One region of the Phytohabitans kaempferiae genome, then DNA from elsewhere that is predicted to be linked to it. Evidence: riboswitches for the same ligand, from Rfam matches in the RefSeq annotation. Region 1 holds a riboswitch; each other region holds the start of a gene.
The links. A riboswitch is a leader RNA that binds a small molecule or an ion and turns the genes downstream of it on or off. The one in region 1 is predicted to bind cobalamin.

Region 2: linked by a shared signal. The riboswitch ahead of ACFFIA_RS42300 (ABC transporter substrate-binding protein) and the one ahead of ACFFIA_RS12205 (CbtB domain-containing protein) in region 1 are both predicted to bind cobalamin.
Region 3: linked by a shared signal. The riboswitch ahead of ACFFIA_RS29655 (ribonucleoside-diphosphate reductase subunit alpha) and the one ahead of ACFFIA_RS12205 (CbtB domain-containing protein) in region 1 are both predicted to bind cobalamin.

What each region holds. Positions count from the first base shown of each region.
Region 1 is NZ_JBHLUH010000013.1:98,191-106,083, forward strand. Features, by position in the region: gene ACFFIA_RS12160 (FAD binding domain-containing protein) at 1-167, shown strand, start outside; gene ACFFIA_RS12165 (SRPBCC family protein) at 164-811, shown strand; gene ACFFIA_RS12170 (dienelactone hydrolase family protein) at 824-1,417, shown strand; gene ACFFIA_RS12175 (DUF3224 domain-containing protein) at 1,623-2,021, opposite strand; gene ACFFIA_RS12180 (MmcQ/YjbR family DNA-binding protein) at 2,058-2,402, opposite strand; gene ACFFIA_RS12185 (hypothetical protein) at 2,407-2,532, opposite strand; gene ACFFIA_RS12190 (MmcQ/YjbR family DNA-binding protein) at 2,554-2,901, shown strand; gene ACFFIA_RS12195 (hypothetical protein) at 2,915-3,265, opposite strand; gene ACFFIA_RS12200 (CbtA family protein) at 3,342-4,067, opposite strand; gene ACFFIA_RS12205 (CbtB domain-containing protein) at 4,072-4,260, opposite strand; cobalamin riboswitch at 4,295-4,467, opposite strand; gene ACFFIA_RS12210 (VWA domain-containing protein) at 4,519-6,399, shown strand; gene cobO (cob(I)yrinic acid a,c-diamide adenosyltransferase) at 6,399-7,001, shown strand; gene ACFFIA_RS12220 (cobyrinic acid a,c-diamide synthase CobB) at 6,995-7,893, shown strand, end outside.
Region 2 is NZ_JBHLUH010000105.1:52,088-59,980, reverse strand. Features, by position in the region: gene ACFFIA_RS42320 (response regulator transcription factor) at 1-248, opposite strand, end outside; gene ACFFIA_RS42315 (sensor histidine kinase) at 245-2,290, opposite strand; gene ACFFIA_RS42310 (hypothetical protein) at 2,431-2,778, shown strand; gene ACFFIA_RS42305 (hypothetical protein) at 2,781-3,503, shown strand; cobalamin riboswitch at 3,630-3,810, shown strand; gene ACFFIA_RS42300 (ABC transporter substrate-binding protein) at 4,020-5,417, shown strand; gene nikB (nickel ABC transporter permease) at 5,384-6,373, shown strand; gene ACFFIA_RS42290 (ATP-binding cassette domain-containing protein) at 6,370-7,893, shown strand, end outside.
Region 3 is NZ_JBHLUH010000061.1:154,865-162,757, reverse strand. Features, by position in the region: gene ACFFIA_RS29675 (ABC transporter ATP-binding protein) at 1-418, shown strand, start outside; gene ACFFIA_RS29670 (GOLPH3/VPS74 family protein) at 580-1,284, shown strand; gene ACFFIA_RS29665 (VOC family protein) at 1,408-2,130, shown strand; gene ACFFIA_RS29660 (alpha/beta fold hydrolase) at 2,564-3,424, opposite strand; cobalamin riboswitch at 3,535-3,761, shown strand; gene ACFFIA_RS29655 (ribonucleoside-diphosphate reductase subunit alpha) at 3,945-6,248, shown strand; gene ACFFIA_RS29650 (ribonucleotide-diphosphate reductase subunit beta) at 6,248-7,243, shown strand; gene ACFFIA_RS29645 (PepSY-associated TM helix domain-containing protein) at 7,309-7,893, opposite strand, start outside.

The DNA of each region.
Region 1 (7,893 bases):
CGCTCGCCGGCGCACCGGCCACTGTAGACGCTGTGGCGTCCGCGGCCGGCCGGGCCGCCGAGGGGGCCGACCCGCCGTCCGACGTCTTCGCCTCCGCCGACTACCGGAGGCACCTGGTGACCGTGTTGACGAGGCGGGCCGTCGTATCCGCGGGAGGTATTTCGTGAAGCTCGACCATTCATTCACCGTGCCGGTCCCCGTCGACGAGGCGTGGGGCGTGCTGCTCGACGTGCCACGGGTCGCTCCGTGCATGCCGGGCGCCACGCTTGCCGACTTCGACGGCGACGAGTTCAGCGGCACGGTCAAGGTGAAGGTCGGGCCGATCGTGTTGACGTACACCGGAAAGGGCCGCTTCGTCGAACGCGACGAGGCGGCCCGCCGCGTGGTGGTCGAGGCGTCCGGCCGGGACACTCGCGCCTCGGGTACCGCCTCCGCCACGGTCACCGCCACGCTCGTACCCGACGGCGACTCGACCCGCGTCGAGGTGGCGACCGACCTGACCGTGACCGGCAAGCCGGCGCAGTTCGGCCGGGGCGTGCTCGCCGACGTGGGCGGGCGGCTGATCGGGCAGTTCGCCGACTGCCTCGCGGAGAAGCTGTCCGGGGCGGCCGGCACCGGAAAGGCGCCCAGCCCACCGCCCGCTCCCGGGCCGCTGATGGCGCCGGAGACCCAGCCCGAGGCGGAGGTCGAGCCGATCGACGTGCTCAGGCTGTCGGTGGGCACCGCCGCCGCCCGGTACGCCGGACTGATCGCACTCAGCGCCGGCGCCGCCGCGCTCACCTGGCTGGTCATCCGGGCGCTGCGGCGCTGATACGGTGGCGCGGTGGAGGCCACCGACCCGGCGCGAGCGGCGCTCGTCATCCCCGGCGGCATGTTCGGCCCGCACGCGCCCCTGCTGATGTACGCCGCCGAGGCGGCCCGCGCCCGGGCCGCCTCCGTGCGCCCGTTCTCCTGGAGCCGCCCCGACGAGCCACGCCACCTCGACCCGTCGGCCCGTGGCCCGTGGGTCCTGGCCGACGTGACCCCGGCGCTCGACCGGCTCGCGCGGGAGTGGCCGGCGGCCACGCCACTGCTGATCGGCAAGTCACTCGGCTCGTACGCCTCGGTGCTCGCCGCCGACCGCGGACTGCCGGCCGTCTGGCTAACGCCGGTGCTCACCGACCCCTGGGTCGTCGACGGGCTGCGCCGCATGACCGCGCCGTTTCTGCTGGTGGGCGGCACGGCCGACCGCATGTGGGACGGCGACCTCGCACGCGGGCTGACCCCGCACACACTCGAGGTCGAGGGCGCCGACCACGGCATGCACGTGCCCGGCCGCCTCGCCAGCTCCGCCGCGGTGCTCGGGCAGGTCGCGACCGCGGTGGAAGACTTCCTGGACGAGGCCGTCTGGCCGAGCCAGCGTCCAGTTGCTCGTTGAAGCAGAACATTTGGGCTACCGCGACGTCCGTCGTGGTCCGGGCCGCCGCTCCCGCGGCCTCGCCCTCCGCGTGCACACGACCCCGCCCCGGCCGGCGCCGAGGTCTGTGTCACGGCGGCCTTCCGGCCGCGGAAACCATCATCGTGGCGCGACGTCCGGCGCCAGGCGACCATGGTCGCCTGGCGCGTCGACCCCGAAAGGTCCTCTACAGCGTGTACTCCAGTGTGTAGGTGTGGCCGCCGTCGGCGTCGACGACGATCTGGCCGGCGCCGCGGATCGTGCGCAGCTCGCCGGTGCCGGAGTCGGGGACGATCGCCCAGAGCAACGTCTGCCCCGCCTCGGCCTCGGCCGTGGCGCTGTGGTGCAGCACGAACGTGCCGGCCCGCCCGCCGACCGTGCCGCTGAACCGCTCGAACCCCACGTACGCGGCGGAGGTCTCCACCGGCGTCGTGCACGTCAGGATGGTCGTGCTGCTGGCACCGGACAGGTCGCCGGTGAACGTCTTCGTCACCTGCGCTCGCGCCAGCGTCGCCCCCTCCGCCTCGTCGAAGGTCTCCTGGTCCCAGCCGTCGATCGTGAACGTGCCCTTGGCGTACTCCGTCATGCCGCCCAGCATGCCGCATGACCCTGACAGCCTGTGTCAGGTAGGTCGCTCCCGCTTCGGCAGCTTGCTGACCACCGCCTCGTACGAGGAGTCGACCGCCTCGCGCACCTCGTCGTCGGGGATCCCGCCGCCGACGCGGAGCGTATTCCAGCCGGAGCGCCCGATGTAGGGCATCACCGACGCGTCCTCCGGGTAGCGGGCGAGCCACTCGTCGGCCACCTCGCGGTTGGGCCCGCACTTCACGCCCACGCCCGGCGGGCTGGAGCCGAGGAAGGCGAAGATCTTGCTGCCCACCTTCACCACGACGTCGCCCTCCCAGGGCTCGTCCTGCCACGCACCGGGTTTGTCCAGGCAGTACGCCAGCAACTCGTCCCACGTCATGAGGTCAGGCTAGGAGAAGACCGAGCCCGAGGGTGACCGTGCCGGCGGCCAGCGCGGCGGCGCCCAGCCACAGGAACCAGAAGAAGCTGTTGGGCTGGGTCCCAGGAGCACGGCGTCGACCGCCAAACATTTCCGGAGGTACGGTGGCCTGATGGTGACTGCGGACGACATCCGGCGCGTGGCGCTCTCGCTACCCCGGGCCTACGAGGCGCTCGTGCGCGACCGGGTCAAGTTCCGGGTCGGCCGCATCGTGTTCGTGTCGCTCTCGGCAGACGAGACGGTCATGGGCTTCGGCTATCCGAAGGAGGAGCGGGCCGCGCTGATCGCCGCCGAGCCGGAGAAGTTCTTCATGCCGATCAGGTCCGACGAGCGATACAACTGGGTCCGCGTGTGGCTCGCGAAGATCGACGAAGGCGAGATGCGCGAGCTGGTCACCGACGCCTGGCGGATGTGCGTGCCCAAGAAGGTAATCGCGGAGTACGAGGCGTCGCCGCGCTGAGCCGGCCCCGCGCTCAGCTCGCCCGCTGGGTCTTCCAGCGCGGGGCCGGGAAGGCGTGCGCCTCCAGCGCAGGCGGGAGCGGGGCGACGCCGGGGCCGCCCGCCCGCATCCACGCGGCGATCCGCGCCTCCGCGTCGCCGTCGAGCACGCAGCCCAGCCAGACCGGGCGGGCGCCGTCGCGGCGGGCGGCCGGGGCGGGCTGCACCACGACCACATTGGACTCCCCGCAGACGTTGAGGCAGTCGCTGACCCGTACCCGATGCTGCTGGCCCGCCGCGGCGCGGAAGCGACCCACCTGGCCGTCGTGGTCGACGCCGGGGTGTTTGCGGGTCGTGCCGCAGCAGCAGCCGCGGCAGATCGTCAGCGTGACCGGGGCGGCCGGTGCGCCCGCCGGCGCGGCGCCGGCGGGCGGCGCCGCGCCTTCTGGCCCGGGCAACGGCTCACGCCGCGGTCGTGGCGCGCACGCGGCGAGGCGTGAGCAGCAGGCCGAAGCTCAGCCCGAACACCGTCCACAGTGCCGCCAGCTCGGCCACCGACGCGAGCCGGAAGTCCCACAGCAGCGCGGCCGGGATGTCGGCCGGCACACCGTCGGGAGTGGACGGCCACGTCATCAGCAGCGCGGTGTAGCCGACAGCGCCGACCGCCACCCCGGCGGCCGCGCGGTAGGCGGGCGGCCACGGGCGTGCGGCGAGCCGGTCGTGCACGAGGAAGGCCAGCCAGGTCACCGCGATCGCCGCGGCGATGAGCGTGAAGTACTGCACCGTGCGCTCGGTCACCGTGTCCGGGTCGCCGACGCCGGGCGGGTTGGCAGGGTACTTGAGAGCGGGCAGCAGCGCCACGGTCGTGAACGCGAGAAACGCGAGCAGCGCCGCGCGGCCGAAGTCGGTGGTGCCCGGCAGCCGGTGGCGCACGCGGGCGAAGACCACGCCCACCACGAGCGCGAGGCAGACGGCGACGGCGGCCGCGGCGACCATGCCGCCGAAGACCTGCGTGGCGCGGCTGAACAGCGGCTCCTCGTCCGAAGTGGAGCGTGCCGCCTCGATCGCGAGCGCGTCGTCGATCCGCGGCTCCACGACGAGGAGGGCGGCGAGTGCGGCGGCCACGCCGGCGAACAGCCCAGCGAGAGCCGCCCGGCGCAGCACGGCGCCGAGGGTGAGGGGAGTCATCGGGCTAGTGGCAGGGAACGCCGAGCGCGTGCCGGCCGTCGTGCGTGAACTCGTGGATCTGCTCCGCGAACGCTGTGCCGTTGAGCTGCAACAACACGAAAACGACAGCCAGTGCGGCGGCCGCGAGCAGCCAGGCTGCGGCGGGCACGCGGATCTGTGCGACGGATGCTGTGGGTGCCGAGGGTGCGGCCATGCCAGGTGTTCCTCTCGTCCATGCCTCGTGGCGATGCGGTCGAACTGCCACGGCCGGTCTCCTGGCTCCCGGATCGACACGCTCCCTCGACCTTCCCAGACCGTCGCCGGCCCAGTGGTGTTGCGAGGGAGCACTCCCCGGTCACAGTGGCGAGGACCACGCCGGATTTTCACCGGCTTCCCGAGCACCGTGGCTTGGGCAGCGTAACTCTGAACTGGTGTTTGACGCCAGCCCTCCGGCTGGGTCAGCATGGCCCGCATGCTCGCCGCCTATCCCTTCTCCGCCATCGTCGGATTGGCCGACCTCCGGCTCGCGCTCCTGCTCACCGCCGTCAACCCGGCGATCGGGGGCGTGCTCGTGCGGGGCGAGAAGGGCACCGCCAAGTCGACGGTGGTGCGGGCGCTCGCCGCGCTGCTGCCCGAGCTCGACGCGGTGCGAGGCTGCCGCTTCGCCTGCGACCCCGCCGCGCCCGACGCCGAGTGTCCGGACGGCCCGCACGGGTCGACCCCGCCGGTGGTGCGCCGCCGATCGTCTCTTGTGGAGCTTCCGGTCGGCGCCACCGAAGACCGCGTGGTGGGCACGCTCGACATCCAGCGGGCGCTCGCCGAGGGCGTAAAGGCTTACGAGCCAGGGCTTCTCGCCGCCGCCCATCGTGGACTGCTCTATGTGGACGAGGTCAATCTGCTTCCCGACCACCTGGTCGACCTGTTGCTCGACGCGGCGGCGATGGGGCGGGCGCACGTCGAGCGCGACGGTGTCTCGGTCAAGCACGCGGCGCGGTTCCTGCTCGTCGGCACGATGAACCCGGAGGAGGGCGAGCCGCGCCCCCAACTCGTCGACCGCTTCGGGCTCGTGGTCTCCGTCGGGTCGCCGGACGAGCCCGCGCCCCGGGCCGAGGTGGTGCGGCGGCGCCTGGCGTACGACGCCGACCCGGACGGCTTCGCCGCGCGCTGGGCCGACGAGGACGCCCTCGTGGCCGGCCGGATCGCCGAGGCGCGGGGGCGGCTGCCCCGGGTCGAGTTGCCGGACGGTGAGCTTGACCGGATCGCCCGCATCTGCCTCGCGTACGGGGTGGACGGGCTGCGCGCCGACATCGTGGTGGCGCGGGCGGCGATCACGCTCGCGGCGTGGCACGGGCGCGACACGGTCACCGCCGACGACGTACGGGACGCGGCCCGGCTCGCGCTGCCGCATCGGCGCCGCCGCGACCCGCTCGACCCGCCCGGTACGGACGAGGAGCGGCTCGAGCGGACACTGTCCGATGAGGAGCCCGAGCCGGAGCCCGATCCCGGCCCGCCCGATGGGGGTCCCGCGGGTGGCGCGCCGCCCGACGGAGAGGCGGACGGTGACGGTGGCTCGTCCGGCAGCCAGCCGCCCGCCGCCCCAGGGCAGCCGTACCGGCCGCGCGTGCTGACGCTGCCGAAGACCGGGGAGCGGGCGCACACCGGCCGCCGCTCGCTCGCGTACGCCCGGCGGGGGCGGGTCGTCGGCGCCCGCCTGCCCCAGGGCTCCGGCGCGCCGCACCTGCCCGCCACGCTGCTGGCCGCCGCGGCGCGGGGGAGCCGTACGGTCGCCCCGGCCGACCTGCGCGAGGCGGTCCACATCGGACGGGAGGCCAACCTCGTGCTCTTCGTGGTCGACGCCTCCGGCTCGATGGCGGCCCGCCAGCGGATGGCGACGGTCAAGGCGGCGGTGCTGTCGCTGCTGCGCGACGCGTACCAGCGGCGAGACCGCGTGGGCATGATCACATTCCGGGCCGCGGGAGCCGACGAGGTGCTGCCGCCGACCTCCAGCCACGAGGTGGGCGTGCAGCGGCTGGCCCGGCTCCGCACCGGCGGGCGTACCCCGCTCGCGGCCGGGCTGGAGGCGGCCGCCCGTACGCTCCGCGCCGAGCGCCGCCGCGACCCGCGCCGCCGCCCGCTGCTCGTCCTCGTCACCGACGGCCGCGCGACCGCCGGGCCCGACCCGATCTCGGTCGTGCCCGCGCTCGCCGGCACCGCCGCGGTCGTGGTCGACTGCGAGTCCGGCCCGGTGCGGCTTGGGCTGGCCCACCGGCTGGCCGCCGCGCTGGACGCGCCGTGCGTGCCGCTCGCGCAGCTCTCCGCGCCGGGGCTCACCGCGTCCGGGCGGGCCGCCTGATGCCGCAGGGCAAGCCGGAGGTCACGCCCGACGACGGGCTCACCACGCGCGAGCGCCGCCGCCAGCCGGTCCTCGCCGTCCACACCGGACAGGGGAAGGGCAAGTCCACCGCCGCGTTCGGGATGGCGCTGCGCGCGTGGAGCGCCGGCTGGAGCATCGTCGTGTACCAGTTCGTAAAGAGTCCGAAGTGGAGAGTCGGCGAGGAGGCGGCCCTCCGCGCGCTCGGCGAGACCGGCAAGGGCGGCGCGGTCACCTGGCACAAGATGGGCGAGGGCTGGTCGTGGATCCAGCGCCCCGGCACCGAGCGCGACCACGCCGCCGAGGCCGCCGAGGGGTGGGCCCAGATCAAGCGCGACCTGGCCGCGGAGGCCTACCGGTTCTACGTGCTCGACGAGTTCACGTACCCGATGAAATGGGGTTGGGTCGACGTCGCGGACGTCGTCGCGACGTTGCGCGACCGGCCCGGCTCGCAGCACGTGGTGGTCACCGGGCGCGACGCCCACGCCGACATCGTGGCCGCCGCCGACCTGGTCACCGACATGACGAAGGTCAAACATCCGATGGACGCGGGGCGCAAGGGACAGCAGGGCATCGAGTGGTAGACATCCCGCGCGTGGTCATCGCGGCGCCCGCCTCGGGGCACGGCAAGACGACGGTGGCGACCGGGCTGCTGGGCGCCTTCGCCGCGCGAGATCGGCGCGTGGCCGGCTTCAAGGTGGGGCCCGACTACATCGACCCGGGCTACCACGCGCTCGCCGCCGGCCGCCCTGGCCGCAACCTCGACCCGGTGCTCGTCGGCGAGGAGCGGATCGTCCCGCTCTTCGCGCACGGCTGCGCGGGCGCCGACCTGGCGGTGGTCGAGGGGGTGATGGGCCTGTACGACGGCCGCGTCGGCGCCGGCGACTTCGGCTCCACCGCGCACGTCGCCGCGTTGCTCGCCGCGCCGGTCGTCCTGGTGGTCGACGCCTCCGCGCAGGGGCGTTCGGTGGCGGCGCTGGTGCACGGGTTCCGCTCGTTCGGGAGCGTGCGGCTGGCCGGCGTCATCCTCAACCGGGTTGGCTCCGACCGGCACGAGGCGCTGCTGCGCGACGCGTGCGAGGAGGTGGGCACGCCCGTACTCGGTGCGCTGCGCCGCCACTCAGCGGTGGCCGCGCCGTCGCGACACCTGGGGCTGGTGCCGGTGGTCGAGCGTTCCGCGGAGGCCGCCGCGTCGGTGGCCGCGCTCGCCGCGCTCGTGGCCGGTGGCGTCGACCTGGACGCGGTGTTGGCGGTGGCCCGGGACGCACCGCCGCTCACCGCCGAGCCGTGGTCACCCTCCACGGTGGAGCCGGTCGCCTGGCACCGCCGCCCGGTGGTCGCGGTCGCGGGCGGGCTGGCCTTCAGCTTCGGGTACACCGAGACCGTCGAGCTGCTCCGCGCGGCCGGCGCCGATGTGTCCACCGTGGACCCCCTCCGCGACGAGGCACTGCCCGCCGGGACGCGGGCGCTCGTGGT
Region 2 (7,893 bases), on a different contig from region 1:
ATGGTGAGTACGAGTACGGCGGCGTGCGGGACCTGGGTTTGGATCTGGCGGGTGGCGTCGATGCCGTGCAGGCCGGGTAGTTGCAGGTCCATGACGATGACGTCGGGTTGTAGCTCGACGGCTTGGCGCAGGGCCTGGTGGCCGTCGCTGGCCTCACCGGCGACGTCGATGTCGGTGACGGTGTCGAAGACCGCCCGCAGTCCTTGGCGTACCAGGGGGTGGTCGTCGGCGAGCAGGACGCGGATCATGGCGTCTCCGGGAGCGGGAAGTGGGCGGTGACGGTGCCGCCGCCGGGGCCGGGTGCGGCGTGGCAGGTGCCGCCGAGCTCGGCGGCCCGTTCGCGCATCGCGGTGACGCCGACGCCGGGTAGCCAGGGGCCGGTGGAGGTGCCGTTGTCGGTGACCTGGAGGGTGAGCGTGCCGGGTGTGGCGGTCATGCGCACCCGGCAGTGTTTGCCGTCGCTGTGGCGTAGCGCGTTGGTGATCGCTTCCACGGCGGTACGGTACGCGGCCACCTCGACGGCCGCCGGTAGCTGCGGGAGGCCGTCGGCGTCGATGGTGACTCGTAGTGGTGCGCCGGCGGTGAGCCGGTCGGCTTGCGAGCGCAGGGCGCCGGCGAGGCCGAGGTCGTCCAGGGCGGGTGGGCGCAGTCCGTGTACCACTTTGCGCAGGTCGGCCAGGGCCTGTGCGGCCGCTTGGCGGGCGTCGGCGATGTGCCGGCTGGCGGCGTCCGGATCGGTGTCGACGCGGGCTCGGGCGGCGTCGAGGGTGAGGCCGATCGCGGTCAGGACGGGGCCGAGGCCGTCGTGCAGCTCGCGGCGCAGCCGGCGGCGCTCCTCCTCGCGGGCGGTGACGAGGCGCTGCCGGGACAGCAGCAGTTCGGTGGTGAGGATGCGGGTGTGCAGGGCGATGCCGAGCTGCCCGGCGATGTCGGACAGCAACGCCCGGTCGCGGTCATCGAAGCCGTCCTCTCCGCGCCGGGCGGAGGCCACGAGAAAGCCTTCGATCTGCCCGTCGTAGGCCAGCGGCCACCGGTCGAGCGGCTCGACCGGTGTGCCGTACGCGGCCAGCGGGGTGCCGTCGCCGCGTTGCACAGCCACGTACGGCAGCCGCAGCGCGGTGGCGACGGCGTGGCCGAACGAGCCGAGCGCGTCGCCGCCCGGCACAGCATTGAGCCGGTGGCTCAGGTCGCGCAGCGTCCGGTAGGGGTCTTGGCGGCCGCCGTAGAAGAGGTGGTCGACCAGGCGTTGGGTGCGGGTGCGTAGCGGCACGAAGCACAGCGCGACGGCGGCCGCCGCGGCTGGTGTCGCGATCTGGCGGGACACGACCAGGGCGCCGAGCGCGGCCAGGCCGGCGAACGCGAGCACGAGCGCGGCGGTGATCGCACCGTAGAGCAGGGAGCGGCGCAGGATGGTGTCGATGGACCACAACTTGTAGCGCAGCACCGGGACGACAAGGGTCAGGACGAACACCACGGCGTCGAGGCTGGTGTCGAAGAACGGCGTCCGGTCGGTCACCGCGAGCGGAAACAGGCACAGCGAGACAAGCACGCCGGCGGCCCGCCACTTCAGCTGCTGCCGGGCGATGCCTTCGGCGCGGAAGAACCGGACCACCACCCCGATGCCGGCCATGAGGCCGGCCAGCACGACGACGGGCGCGAAGACGACCGCAGCGTCGGCGATGCGGCCGGCCGGGGTGCCGGCGGTCAGCGGATGGGACAGTCCGGGCACGCCGGTGGGCAGGTCCGCGAGGGTGGAGCTGCCGAAGATGCCGCCGAGGATGACCAGACCGGTGGACCCTATGAGGATCTTCTCGCCGGCCGCGCCCCACCGGGTGGCCGGCCGGCCGCTGGGAAACCGGATGTTGATCAGACCCTGCGCGGCGATCGGGGCGAACCCGAAGGCGCCCGCGGTCAGCGCCCAACGCACCAGAGGGCTCCGGTCGCCGTCCAGCGCGGCGTCATAGGCCACCGGCACGACCAGCACCTGGACGACGATGAGCAGCGCGGCCCCGGCCAGCAGCCAGCCGAACGGCAGGTCCGGGCGGCGGTCGACGAGCAGGGCGCCGGCCACCCCGTAGGCGAGCATCGTGACCAGCGGCTCCAGCCAGAGGGCCGGTGAGCTGTCCGGGTTGGGCAGCGGCCGCCCGGTGATCACCCAGAACGTCAGGAACGTGACGCCGACCAGGACAGCCGTCAGCGTCGCGGCCGCCCACCGGCTGCCGTCGCGTCGCGGGTGTTCAGGCGTGGTGTCGATACGGAGAGTATCGCGATCCGGCCGTGACGCGATCAACGACCGCGGTTCCCGACTTGGCCGGGGCATCCTTCCCGATCGCCCGGGAAGCCGCCCCGGCGACGCGGGATCCGCAGCCCTGGGCCAGTGAACGCGGCCACCCCCAACCTTGTCCCACTACACGGACAAGGGAGACCGTCATGAGAACCCTCCGCTACGCCGCCGGCGTCGCGACCATCGTCATGTCACTGCTCAACCTGCCCATCGCCGTCGACGACGGCGGTATCGGCCTGCCCACACCGGTCGCCTGGCTGATCAGCCTGCTCGGTCTGGCCGGCATCGTCGCCGCTGTCGGCCTGTTCCGGTCGGCCGCCTGGGCCACCCCGGCGGTGATCGCCGTCGGCGCGGTCAACCTCGCCAGCGCCGTCATCGCACTGGCCAAGAGCTGGGACGGCGCCGTCATCGGGCTCGTGCTCAGCGCGGCCGGACTGGGTCTGGCGCTGCTGTACGCCAAGGTCCGGCCGGCCAACCCGGCGCCGGTGAGCTGACCATGAGCGAGAAGACCAGCACCGCGAAGGCGCCGACCCGTCAGGCGCCGCGGGACGTGCGCGGGTTCTGGCGGATCGTACTCGCTGTCATCGCGCCGCTGCCGATGATCGGCATGGGTCTGTACTACATCCTCAGTCCGGTCGACGGCGGAACGTCCTTCGAACAGACCGCCGCGGCGTACGCCGACCATCTGGACCGGGTCGAGGTCATCCAGTACCTCGGCGTGCCGTTCCTGGTGCTGCTGATCCCGGCCACGTTCGCGGTCGCCTGGGTGGCCCGGCGCGGCGCTCCCCGGCTCGCCACCGCAGGCGCGCTGCTCGCACTGACCGGGCAGCTGGCCGGCTTCCCACTCAACCAAGGCGGCGACCTACTGGCCTACACCACGGTGAAGAACGGCTTCGACGTGGCCACCATGGCCAAGCTGCAGGACGCACTGGAGTCACAGCCAACCGCCGCGCTGGGCGGCCTGCTGTTCATCATCGGTATCGTCTTCGGCCTGCTGCTGCTCGGCCTGGCCCTATGGCGCAGCAAAGCAGCCCCGGCCTGGACGGGCATCGCGCTCGCGGTCGGCGGGTTCACCCACCCGTTCATGCCCGGCCACGTCGCCTCCGGCATCGGCCTGCTCGTCGCCGCCCTCGGCTTCGCCGGGGCCAGCCTGGCTCTGCTACGCATGCGCAACGACGACTTCGACCTACCGCCCGGCCGGCCCGCACCACTCACCTAGCCGACGCACGACGCACGGGTGGCCATCGGCCGGTTCCGACCGATGGCCACCCGTGCGGCTCACCGTCCGGGGCGCGTCCGCCGGGCAGTGACGAGATCCACACGTGACCTGGTTCGGTATGGCGGGTTAGTCTGGCCGCGCCGTGGTGCTCGGGAAGCCGGTGTGATGCCGGCGCGGCCCTCGCCACTGTGATCGGGATGTCTCTGGCCCTCGTCATGCATGAGGTCACTGGGCGCCTGCCTGGGAAGGCCGGCCGGAGACGCGACAACCCGTCAGCCAGGAGACCGGCCACGGCGTGCGATACGCACGCCCTGTCCACGAGGTGCTGGAAGGCGGATCTTCGATGCTGCATGCCCCCTGCCCATGAAACGCCGCCGCTGGCTGGCCGCTGCCGCGGTTGCCGTGTCGTTGGTGCTGACCTCTTGCGCGGGTGGACCGCGCGCCGCTGGCGACGGGCCGGCGGCTGAGCAGGTGTTGCGCCTGCTGACCATTAACATGCCGCGTTCGCTGGATCCGGTGCACATCGATGCGCAGCGGATCTTGGAGAACGGGCTGGGCGAGCCGCTGGTCGTCCTGCGCGACGATGGCACGCTCGCGGCCGGCCTGGCGACGGCGTGGCGGTCGGTCGAGCCGACCGTGTGGGAGTTCGACCTGCGGGCGGGTGTCACGTTCTGGAGCGGCACACGGGTCGACGCGACCGCTGTCGTGGCCTCGTTCGAACGACATCGGGCCAAGAACCCGCGTGCGAAGTCCGCGCTCGGTGTGATGACGTTCGCCGCGGTGGCCTCGGACCGGCTGCGGATCACCACGGGCAGCCCGGATCCGAGCGTCCCCTTCCGGTTGGCCACGTACGCGGTGCACAACGCGGCCGAGGCGGACCGGCGCGGCGACGCGTTCGGCGCCGAGCCTGACCTGACCGGGTTCATGAAGCCGGTTCAGTTCGTGCCCGGCGAGACCCTCGTCGCGGAGGCCAACCCGGGCTACTGGGGCAAGCCGCCGGCGGGGCAGCCGAGCCTGCGGCGTATCGAGGCGCGGCTCGGCACCGACCCGCAGACCCGGATGCTGGCGCTGCGCGGCGGCGACGCCGACGCGGAGTTCAATGTGGAGATCGACCAGCGGCTACAGTACGAGCGGAACAAGGACCGCTTCACCGTGTATGCGCCGGCGCCCACCACTCGCAACATCTGGCTGAACATGGCCAAGGTGCCGGCCCTGCGCGATCTGGCCGTCCGCCGGGCGCTCGACCTGGCCGCCGACCGCACCGAGCTGATCGACGGGCTCAACCACGGCTTCGCCGCTGCGGCCACTGGCCACTTCCCGGCTGGCCTGCCGTACGCGATCGACACCGGCACCACCACGGACCTGGCGGCCGCGGCGCGGCTGCTGGACGAGGCTGGCTGGCGGCCTGGCCCGGACGGCGTACGGGCCAAGGACGGTCAGCGGCTGCACTTGCGGATCCTCACATACACGGTGTTTCAGCCGCTGGCGATCGCGCTGCAAAGCCAGTGGAAGCGGATCGGGATCTCCACGCAGTTGGAGCCGGTCGAGACGACCGCGTCCAACCAGATGATGCTCGACGGCGACTTCGAGATCGCCACGTACTGCTCGTGCGGCTCGGCGACCGGCGACATCCCCGGGCAACTGCGCTCGTTCTACCGTTCCGGTGTCGTCTCCAACTACGGCGGCTACGCGAACCCCATCGTGGACCGGCTGGTGGACGAGCTCGGCACGGAGTTCGCCCCGGGGCGGCAGCACGAGCTCGCCAAACGGGTGCAGCAGATCGTGCACGACGACGTGGCGCTGATCTACCTGTACGCCTCCACCCAGTGGGCGGCCGCGTACTCGACTGGCGTGCGCGGGGTGGATCCCAACCTCGCCCGGTGGGTCCGGCCGTCGATGTGGATCGCCGGCTGATGCTGCGGTACATCGGGCTCCGGCTCGCCGTCACCGTGCCGGTGCTGCTCGGTATCAGCGTCGTCGTCTTCGCCATGGTGCGGTTCATCCCGGGCGACCCGAGCCACGCGATCCTGCTGTCGATGGTGGAGCCCGGTGCGGACATCAGCCGGCTGGAGCAGGATCTGGCGACGCTGCGGGCCGACCTCGGCCTGGACCGCCCCTACCCGGTGCAGTACGCGCAGTGGCTTAGCGACGTGGCCACCGGTAACCTGGGCACCTCGCTGCGCAGCGGCGGCCCCGTCCTGGACGAGCTGCTGCTGCGCCTGCCCGCAACGCTCGAACTCGCCGCGGCGGCGTTCGCCGTCATGGTCGTGGTCGCCGTGCCGACCGGCATCGTCGGCGCGGCCCACCATGGCACCGCCGCTGACCGGCTGGCCCGGCTGCTCGCGCTGGTCGGCGTCTCGGTGCCCGGGTTCCTGCTCGGTCTGCTGCTCATGTACGGCTTCTCAGCCCGCCTCGGCTGGCTGCCCACGTTCGGCCGGGGCACGCCGGCGCACCTGGTGCTGCCGGCGGTCACGCTCGGGCTCGGGCTCGCCGCCGGCGTGTCCCGGCTGCTGCGGGCCGCGTTGCTCGATGCGTTGTCCCAGCCGTACATCGTGACCGCAGAGGCGAAAGGGCTGCGCTGGCGGGCGGTGCTGCTGCGGCACGCCCTGCGCAACGCGCTGCTGCCGGTGCTCACCAACACCGGTCTCGTCGTGGGCGGCCTGCTCGGCGGCGCGGTGATCGTCGAGACCGTCTTCTCCTGGCCAGGCGTCGGGCGGTACATCGTGGACGCCATCGCCAGCCGCGACTACCCGGTCATCCAGGCGTTCGTCCTGGCCATGTCGGTGCTGTACGTGGTGGTCAACCTCGCGGTCGACATCGCCTACCGCTTCGCGGACCCGCGGGTGCGGGTCGAGGGCGTTCGCGCGTGACCGGCCGTACCGCGCTGCGGCTGCGGGCGATCCCCAGTGTCGACCGGCTGGCCGGCGCGGCGATGGCGCTGCTGCTCGCGGTCGTCGCGGTCTGCGTGGCAGCACCGTGGATCGCACCGGCCGACCCGACCGCCGTCGACTACCTCCAGGCCAGCCTGCCGCCGTCGCTGGAGCATCCGTTCGGCACCGACGCGTTCGGGCGGGACGTGCTCACCCGCGTGCTGTACGGCGGGCGCGTGTCGCTGGCCACGGCCGCTGTCGCGGTCACGGTGATCGTGACGGTCGGGGCCGCGGTCGGCGCTGTCTGCGGGTACGTGGGCGGCCCGCTCGACCTCGCCGTCACCCGCCTGCTGGACGTGCTGTTGGCCTTCCCCCGCCTGGTACTGGCCATCGCCCTCGCCGCGCTGCTCGGCGGTGGCGTGGCCGGCGTGGTCCTGGCCGTCTCGCTGGTCTCCTGGCCCGGCTACGCCCGCCTGGTCCGCGGCTACGCGCTGCAGATCCGGGACGAGGGGTACGTGCAGGCCGCCCGCTGCGCAGGGACCCCGTGGTGGCGGATCGTGCGTACCCACGTCGCCGGCGCGATCACCGGCCCCGTGCTGGTGCTGGCCGTGGTGGACGTCGGCGAGGTCATCCTCGCCATCGCCGGCCTCTCCTTCCTCGGCCTCGGAGTGCGCCCGCCGGCCCCCGAATGGGGCGCGATGCTCAACGAGGCCCGCCCGTACATCGAGGACGCGCCGTGGATGTTCCTCGCCCCCGGCCTGGCCATCTTCCTTGTCGTGCTCGCGGTCAACTACCTCGGCGACGCCGTCCGCGACGCCCTCGAACCCCGCCTCCCCCGCCTGCCCCAGCGTCCGGTGTGGACACCGCCGTGGCGGCGGGGCGAGCGGCACGCGGCGCGGCGGCAGCGGGCCACCGCGATCAAACGCCACGCCCGCGCCGCGTCCACCTCGGTGGATACGGTGGAGCTCGCCCGCCTCGACGGCGTACACGTCAGCGCGGGCAATACGCCGATCCTCGCCGGCGTCACCTTGCGGCTGTCGGCCGGCCAGACGGTCGGGCTGGTCGGCCAGAGCGGCTCCGGCAAGTCCACCCTCGCCGCCACGCTGCTCGGGCTGCTCCGGCCGCCGCTACGGGTGGACTCCGGCACCGTCACCGTGCTCGGCCACGACACCGCAGGCTGGGACGGCGATGACTGGCGGCAGGTACGCGGCAGGCACGTCGGACTGGTGTCCCAGGACCCGCTCAACGCGCTCAACCCGGTGCTGACCGTCGGTACACAGGTCGCCGAGGCGGTCCGCGCCCACCACCGGGTCTCCCGCGCCGAGGCCCGCGCCCGCGCCCGCGCCGCGCTGGAACTCGTGCGGCTGCCGCCCCGCTGCCTTGACGCATACCCCCACCAGCTCAGCGGGGGCATGCGGCAGCGTGTCGCCATCGCCACCGCTGTCGTCAACCGACCCAGCCTCCTCGTCTGCGACGAGCCGACCACCGCCCTGGACGTCAGCACCCAGGCCCGGATCCTC
Region 3 (7,893 bases), on a different contig from region 1:
CACGCGGGAGCAGGTCGAGGCGGCGGCGCGTACGGCACAGGCGCACGAGTTCGTCGCCGCGCTGCCCGACGGCTACGACACGATCGCCGGCGAGCTGGGCAACCTGCTCTCCGGCGGCCAGCGCCAGCGGCTCGCGATCGCCCGCGCGCTGCTGGCCGAGACGCCGATCCTGGTACTCGACGAGGCGGTGTCCAACCTGGACGCCGAGAGCGAGCGGCACCTGGCCGCGGCGATCGCCGCCACTCGCGCCGGGCGTACCACGCTCGTCATCGCGCACCGGCTCACCACGATCCGCACCGCCGACCGCGTGGTCATGCTGGAGCACGGCCAGATTGTCGAGCAGGGCCGCCCGGACGAGCTGCTGGCCCGCGAGGGGCGTTTCGCCAAACTGGTACGTACCCAGCTCACCGCCGCGTAGTGCCCGGCTCACCGCCGCGTAGTGCCCGGTGAGCCGGGCATCGGCGCGCAGGCGCCTGAGCGGCGGCTCGGGCCGGAAGCGCGTGCGGATGCCGCGCGGACTTGTGAGGATGATCGAGGGAGGGGCGCGGCCGGCGACCTGGAGGCGAAGGAGGAAACGGCATGCTGGGCGAGATGCTGGTCGTCGAGGATGTGCTGCTGCTCATGCTCGACGACAAGACCGGGGCCGTGACGGGAGCCGGCACCTATCACTACACGCTCGGCGGCGCGGTGCTCGTCGAGCTCGCACTCCGGGGCCGGGTCGAGATCGACCAGGGCGGCTCGTGGCTCAGCTCCCCCAAGGTCCGCGCCGCTGGGGATGGCCCGCTCCCCGACCCCCTGCTCCAGTCCGCCTACGACAAGGTCGCGCAAGGGGGTCCCCGGCACGTCCAGACGGTCCTCATGGACCTCGGCGCCGACCTCTGGCAGCCAGTGGTCGACCGACTTGTCGAGCGGGGCCTCATCCGCCGGGAGAGCAGGCGCGTGCTGGGCCTGTTCCGCACGACACGGCTGCCGGTCGACGACGCGCGGCACGAGGAGGAGCTTCGGCGGAAAGTGCGCGCCGTACTGGAGGAGGGTGAGGATCCCGACGCGCGCACCGCGGCCGTGATCGCGCTGATCTCCGCGAGCGGCGTCCTGCCGAGTCTCCACCCCGCGATCAGGTGGTCCGGCAAGGTCTACAAGCGGGCGAAGGAGTTCGAGCAGGGCAACTGGGGGGCCGTGGCGGTGAACACCGCGGTCTCCGGCACCACCGCCGCCATCGCCGCCTCGAATGCCGCGGTCAGCGCCGCCATCACCACCGTGATCACCTCGGGGCGCGCGCACTGACCCGGGTCGTTTCCGGCCGCGGCCGAAACTCGGCTGCGAGTGCCTCCGGCTCCCCCTAGGCTGCCGTTCGAGGGCTGGCGAGTGCCGACGGGGGTTAGCCAGCGGATCGGAGACAGGCAGGCGATGGCTTCTCAACTGTTCGCGCTCTGCTTCGGCGCCCACCAGCCGCTGCCGCTCGCGCGGTTCTGGTCCGAGGTCCTGGGCCGGGAGTTGACCGACGACCCGCGGGACGGCATCACGCTTCCGCCCGCTGACGACATCGGGTTCCGGCTCCGTTTCGTGCCGTCCCAGGATCGGAAGGTCGGCCAGAACCGGATGCACTTCGACCTGACGAGCACATCCCCGGAGGACCAGCGGCAGACCGTAGCCACGGCGCTGCGACTCGGCGCACAGCACATCGACGTCGGTCAGCGCCCCGAGGAGGGCCACGTGGTGCTCGCCGACCCCGAGGGCAACGAGTTCTGCGTCATCCCGCCGGGCAACGACTTCCTCGCCGGCTGCGGCTTCGTCGGAGCCCTGGCCTGTGACGGAACGCAGGAGGTCGGCTACTTCTGGAGCGAGGCGCTGGAGTGGCCGCTGGTCTGGGACCAGGACCAGGAGACCGCGATCCAGTCACCACGGGGCGGCACGAAAATCACGTGGGGCGGCCCACCGCTGATGCCGAAGACCGGCCGCGACCGGCTGCATTTCGACCTCGCTCCCCCCGCCGACGGCGACCAGCAGGCAGAGGTCGACCGCCTCCTCTCGCTCGGCGCGACCCGGATCGACGCCGGCCAGGCCGACGCCGGCTGGGTCGCGATGGCCGACCCCGACGGCAACGAGTTCTGCGTGCTGGCACGCCGGTAGCAGGATCGGATCCAGCGCGCCGGTCGCCGAGCCGGTCCTCGCCGTCGCCGGTCATCCCCCTCCAGGTCGGTCCGAGCGGGCGCGACCTCCAACTCCTGGGCGGCCACGTACACGCCCCGTCGGCGAAACGCTGCCGGAGCGTGGACAGTCGCGTCTGCTTTCGCCGCCCTGGTGTTGAACGGGAACCAGAACTGCCGCAGTGACCTCGATTCACCCCCCGAGCCGCGCCAAGGTCAACGGCTGGTATACAAGGCCACCGTGGCGCTCCTCCACGCCACGGACAGTAGTACACGGACAAGGTGCTTCCGCCGTGTCGACGACCAGACACTCGGACATCCCGCCGGCTGAACCCGGCGATCCGCTTGCGCACCGACACCGGTCCTTCGTAGCGGATCTGGCCGCCGTGCCGGCCGGGACCGGTGTGGACGGCGCGTCAGTAGACGCCGTACGGGAGGTCGTCGGTCGGCAGGCCGCCGAAGTGGCGGAGCATCAGGTCGGCGAACTCGCCGGCCCGCTGCACCGGCATCAGGTGGTCGGCGTGGCCCAGCGCGACGAAGCGGCCGTCGGGGCACGCGTCGGCCAGCGCGCGGCACATCGCCGGCGTGGTGAGCGAGTCGTGCTCGCCGGTGACGACCAGTAGCGGGCAGCTCGGCGGCGGGCCGACGTCGGCGGTGGTGCAGGCGAGGACGCGTTCGGTGTTGGTGGCGTACTTGTCCGCCTCGTCCGGGGTGAGCGTGCGCAACTGGTGTTCGAGCAGGCGGGTGACGGCCAGCCGGCGGTGGACGGTGGCGGCGGGGTCGCCGTTGAGGAAGAGCGCGACCGTCTCGCGCACGAACGCCTCCCGGTCGCCGGCGCGGAGCAGGTCGATGGTGGCCTGGGCACGGGTCCGGGTCGGCTCGGGGACGCGCAGCGCGGTGCCGCAGAGCAGCAGCCGGCGCACGGCGGCGGGATGGCGCTGGGCCAGGCGGTACGCGACGGTGCCGCCGTACGAGCCGCCCATGATGTTCAGCGCCGGCAGGCCGAGTTCGGTGATCATGTCGTGCACGGCGTCGGCGAGGAACTCGATGCCGTATCTGGCCGGCAGCGGGTCGGCGCAGCCGGTACCGGGCAGGTCGACGGTGACGACCGTGGCGTGCGGGGCGAGGCGGGCCTGGTGCCGGGCCCAGGAGTGCCGGTCCTGGAAGGCGCCGCCGATCAGCAGCACCGGTGCCATGACCGGCTCTGGCTGTTCGGCGACGCGGCACTGGTACTTGAAGCCGCCGAAGCTGAGGGTGAGGTCCCGTTCCACGAGCACGCTGTGAGCAACGCCCGACGAGCGTCCAAGATACGGTGATTTGCCCGACTGATCCGGAAACACGGCGCAGACGACACGACATCTGGTACGTGCATCATGGCGACCCACTAGATATGGTGTGCCACGCAGCTGGTTCGAGCGGGCATCCGGTCCGGTCGAGGCAAGAGGGAACCCGGTGTGAGTCCGGGACTGCCCCGCAGCGGTAAGTGGGAACGACCGCCGTCATCCGCACTGGGCCCGCGCGGCCTGGGAAGCGACGGCCAGTAGGCGACCCCGTCCTCCGTGACCGGGGCTCAGGCCCGCGAGTCCGAAGACCTGCCAGCGTGCCACGCACATCCCGTGCGTGGCGGTCCGAGGTCGCGCGGGACGGCCGGCGCCATCGACTCCACGGTGTGGATCGTCAGCGTCTCCGCGTGCCCGGACCAGTGTGGACCGAGCTCGCGAGGAGAGAGTAGTGACGGTCACCGAGTCCACGCCGGAGGTCGCCGAAAGCGCGGCACCGGCGCCACGGCGGCACCAGATGCGGATCCGCAAACGCAACGGCGACACCGAGCCGGTCGACGTCAACAAGATCGTCCGGGCGGTCGAGCGGTGCGCGGACGACCTGGCGGACATCGACCCGCTGCGCGTGGCGACCAAGACGATCAGCGGCCTGTACGACGGCGCGACCACCGCCGAGCTGGACCGCCTGTCGATCCAGACCGCCGCCGACATGATCGGCGAGGAGCCGCAGTACTCCCGCCTGGCGGCACGCCTGCTGGCCGGGTACATCGACAAGGAGGTGCGGGGGCAGCAGGTCGCCTCGTTCAGCCAGGCGATGCGGCGCAACCACGGGCTGGGACTGATCGGCGACGAGACGGCCGCGTTCGTGGCGGCGAACGCCCGCAAGCTCGACGACGCCATCGACGCCACCGCCGACCTGCGCTTCGAGTACTTCGGTCTGCGCACCGTCTACGACCGGTACCTGCTGCGGCATCCGGAGACCCGGCTGGTGGTGGAGACGCCGCAGTACTGGCTGCTGCGCGTCGCGTGCGGGCTGTCCCGTACGCCGGCCGAGGCGGTCGGCTTCTACCGGCTGATGTCTTCGCTGGCGTACCTGCCCAGCTCGCCGACGCTCTTCAACTCCGGCACCGCGCACACGCAGATGTCCTCGTGCTTCCTGGTCGACTCGCCGAAGGACGAGCTGGACTCGATCTACGAGCGGTACGCGCAGGTGGCCAAGCTCTCCAAGTTCGCCGGCGGGATCGGCATCGCCTGGTCGCGCGTGCGCGGGCGGGGCGCGCTGATCCGGGGTACCAACGGGCTCTCGAACGGGATCGTGCCGTTCCTGCGCACGCTGGACGCGAGCGTGGCGGCGGTCAACCAGGGCGGGCGGCGCAAGGGCGCGGCCTGCGTGTACCTGGAGCCGTGGCACCCCGACATCGAGGAGTTCCTGGAGCTGCGGGACAACACCGGCGAGGACGCCCGGCGCACGCACAACCTCAACCTGGCCAACTGGATCCCGGACGAGTTCATGCGACGGGTCGAGGCGGACGGCGAGTGGTCGCTGGTCGACCCGTCCGACGCTCCGGAGCTGCCGGACCTGTTCGGCGCGGAGTTCGACGACGCCTACCGGGTCGCGGAGAAGAAGGCCGTCAAGACGGTCAAGGCGCGCGACCTGTACGGGCGGATGATGCGCACGCTCGCGCAGACCGGCAACGGTTGGATGACGTTCAAGGACGCGGCCAACCGGCTCTGCAACCAGACCGGCGCGCCCGGCAACGTGGTCCACCTGTCCAACCTCTGCACCGAGATCGTCGAGGTCAGCTCGGACGGTGAGACCGCGGTCTGCAACCTCGGCTCGGTCAACCTGGCCCAGCACGTGCTCGCCGACGGCATCGACTGGGAGCGGCTGCGCGCGACCGTGCGTACGGCGGTGGTGTTCCTCGACCGCGTGATCGACATCAACTTCTACCCCAGCGCCCAGGCGGCCGCGTCGAACCCCCGGTGGCGGCCGGTCGGACTCGGCGTGATGGGCCTCCAGGACGTCTTCTTCGCGCTGCGGCTGCCGTTCGACTCCCCCGCCGCGCGCGAGCTGTCGACCCGGATCGCCGAGGAGATCTACCTGACCGCGCTGGAGACCTCGGCGGAGCTGGCCGAGCGGTCCGGACCGCATCCGGCGTACCCGGAGACCCGGGCCGCGAAGGGTGACCTCCAGCCGGACCTGTGGGGCGTCGAGCCCGCGCGGGCGGAGCGGTGGACCGCCCTGCGCGCCCGGGTCGCCGCGCACGGCCTGCGCAACTCGCTGCTCGTGGCGATCGCGCCGACCGCCACGATCGCGTCGATCGCCGGCTGCTACGAATGCATAGAACCGCAAGTGTCGAACGTGTTCAAACGCGAGACCCTCTCCGGAGAGTTCCTTCAGATCAACAACGCTCTGGTACGCGAGCTGAAGGACCGTGGCTTGTGGACGGAGGCGATCCGGGCCGAGATCAAGCGGGCGGACGGCTCGGTGCAGGGCGTCGCCGCGCTCCCGGCCGAGGTGCGCGAGCTGTTCCGCACCGCGTGGGAGCTGCCGCAGCGGGCACTGATCGACCTCGCCGCCGCGCGATCGCCCTATGTGGACCAGTCGCAGTCGCTCAACCTCTTCATGGCCGCGCCGACTATCGGCAAGCTCTCCTCGATGTACCTGTACGCGTGGAAGGCCGGCCTCAAGACCACGTACTACCTGCGCTCCCGCCCGGCGACCCGGATCCAGCAGGCCACCGTGGCGATCACCGCCCCATGCGCGGAGGCGGTCGCCTGCTCCCTGGAGAACCCCGAGACCTGTGAGGCTTGCCAGTGATGCTGCTCGATCCCGGCATGGACCTGACCCTGCGGCCCATGCGCTACCCGCACTTCTTCGACCGCTTCCGCGACGCCATCCGGAACACGTGGACGGTGGAGGAGATCGACCTCCACAGTGACCTGTCCGACCTGGCGCGCCTCTCCCCCGCCGAGCGGCACCTGGTGGGCCGGCTGGTCGCGTTCTTCGCCACCGGCGACACGATCGTCGCCAACAACCTGGTGCTCAACCTCTACCAGCACGTCAACTCCCCGGAGGGCCGGCTGTACCTGTCGCGCCAGCTCTTCGAGGAGGCGGTGCACGTGCAGTTCTACCTCAACCTGCTGGACACGTACGTGCCGGACGAGAAGGAGCGGTACGAGGCGTTCGCCGCCATCGAGAACATCCCGTCGATCCGACGCAAGGCCGAGTTCTGCTTCCGGTGGATCGACTCGGTCTTCGAGCTGCGCCGACTGTCCACACGGGACGAACGGCGGGCGTTCCTGCTCAACCTCATCTGCTTCGCCGCGTGCATCGAGGGACTCTTCTTCTACGGCGCCTTCGCGTACGTGTACTTCCTGCGCTCACGCGGGCTGCTGCACGGGCTCGCGTCCGGTACCAACTGGGTCTTCCGCGACGAGTCGATGCACATGGCGTTCGCGTTCGACGTGGTGGAGACCGTCCGCCGGGAGGAGCCGGACCTCTTCGACGACGCGATGGCGGCGCAGGTGGGCGACATGCTCGCCGAGGCGGTGGAGTGCGAGGCGCAGTTCGCCGAGGACCTGCTCGGGCAGGGCGTGCCGGGCCTGTCGCTGGCCGACATGCGCGCGTATCTGGAGCACGTCGCCGACCGGCGGCTCGCCCAGCTCGGCCTCCCGCCCCGGTACGGCGCGGCGAACCCGTTCGCGTTCATGGAGTTGCAGGACGTGCAGGAGCTCTCCAACTTCTTCGAGCGCCGGGTCTCCGCGTACCAGGTGGGGGTCTCCGGGACGGTGGGGTTCGACGAGGACTTCTGAGGACGGCGGCCCGGCCCGAGGTGCGCCGGGCGCTTCCCCACGCGGAAGCGCCCGGCGCCGCCGGCTCAGCCCCCGGAAGGCGCGGGTGAGGTGGGCACCGCGCGCCGGGCCCGCCAGCGGTGGACCCCGCCGAGCGCGAGGTCGAAGAGGAGGAACGCGGCGAGCGTCACGCCGAGCAGCGGCAGCGCCCAGCCGACCGCGACCGCCACGACGAGCACGGCTATGGCGGTCACCGGATGGATCTGCCGCCACGCGCCCCGGGGCGGCGGGGCACCGAGCGGCGCGGCGCGGTCGGCGCGGGTCGGTCGGCGCTGCCACCACATCCGGTAGCCCCACACGATCACGCAGAGCAGCCCGACGGCGAGGGCGGCGAGCAGGATCTGGTTGACGACGCCGAACAGGAATCCCATGTGGAACGCGACGCCCAGCTTGGAGAGTTGGGCCAGCAGCGGCCAGTCGGCGAAGTCGCTGCGCGCCACCACCTCGCCGGTGTCCGGGTCGACGGCGACGCGGTCCCAGCCGGTCGGCCAGCTCGGGTCGTCCTGCGCCACGACCCACGCCGTGCCCGGCTCGCCGGCGGGCGTGACCTCGATGACGCCGTCCAGGCCGGCCGCGCGGGCGGCGAGCGCGACGCGTTCCACATCGGACGG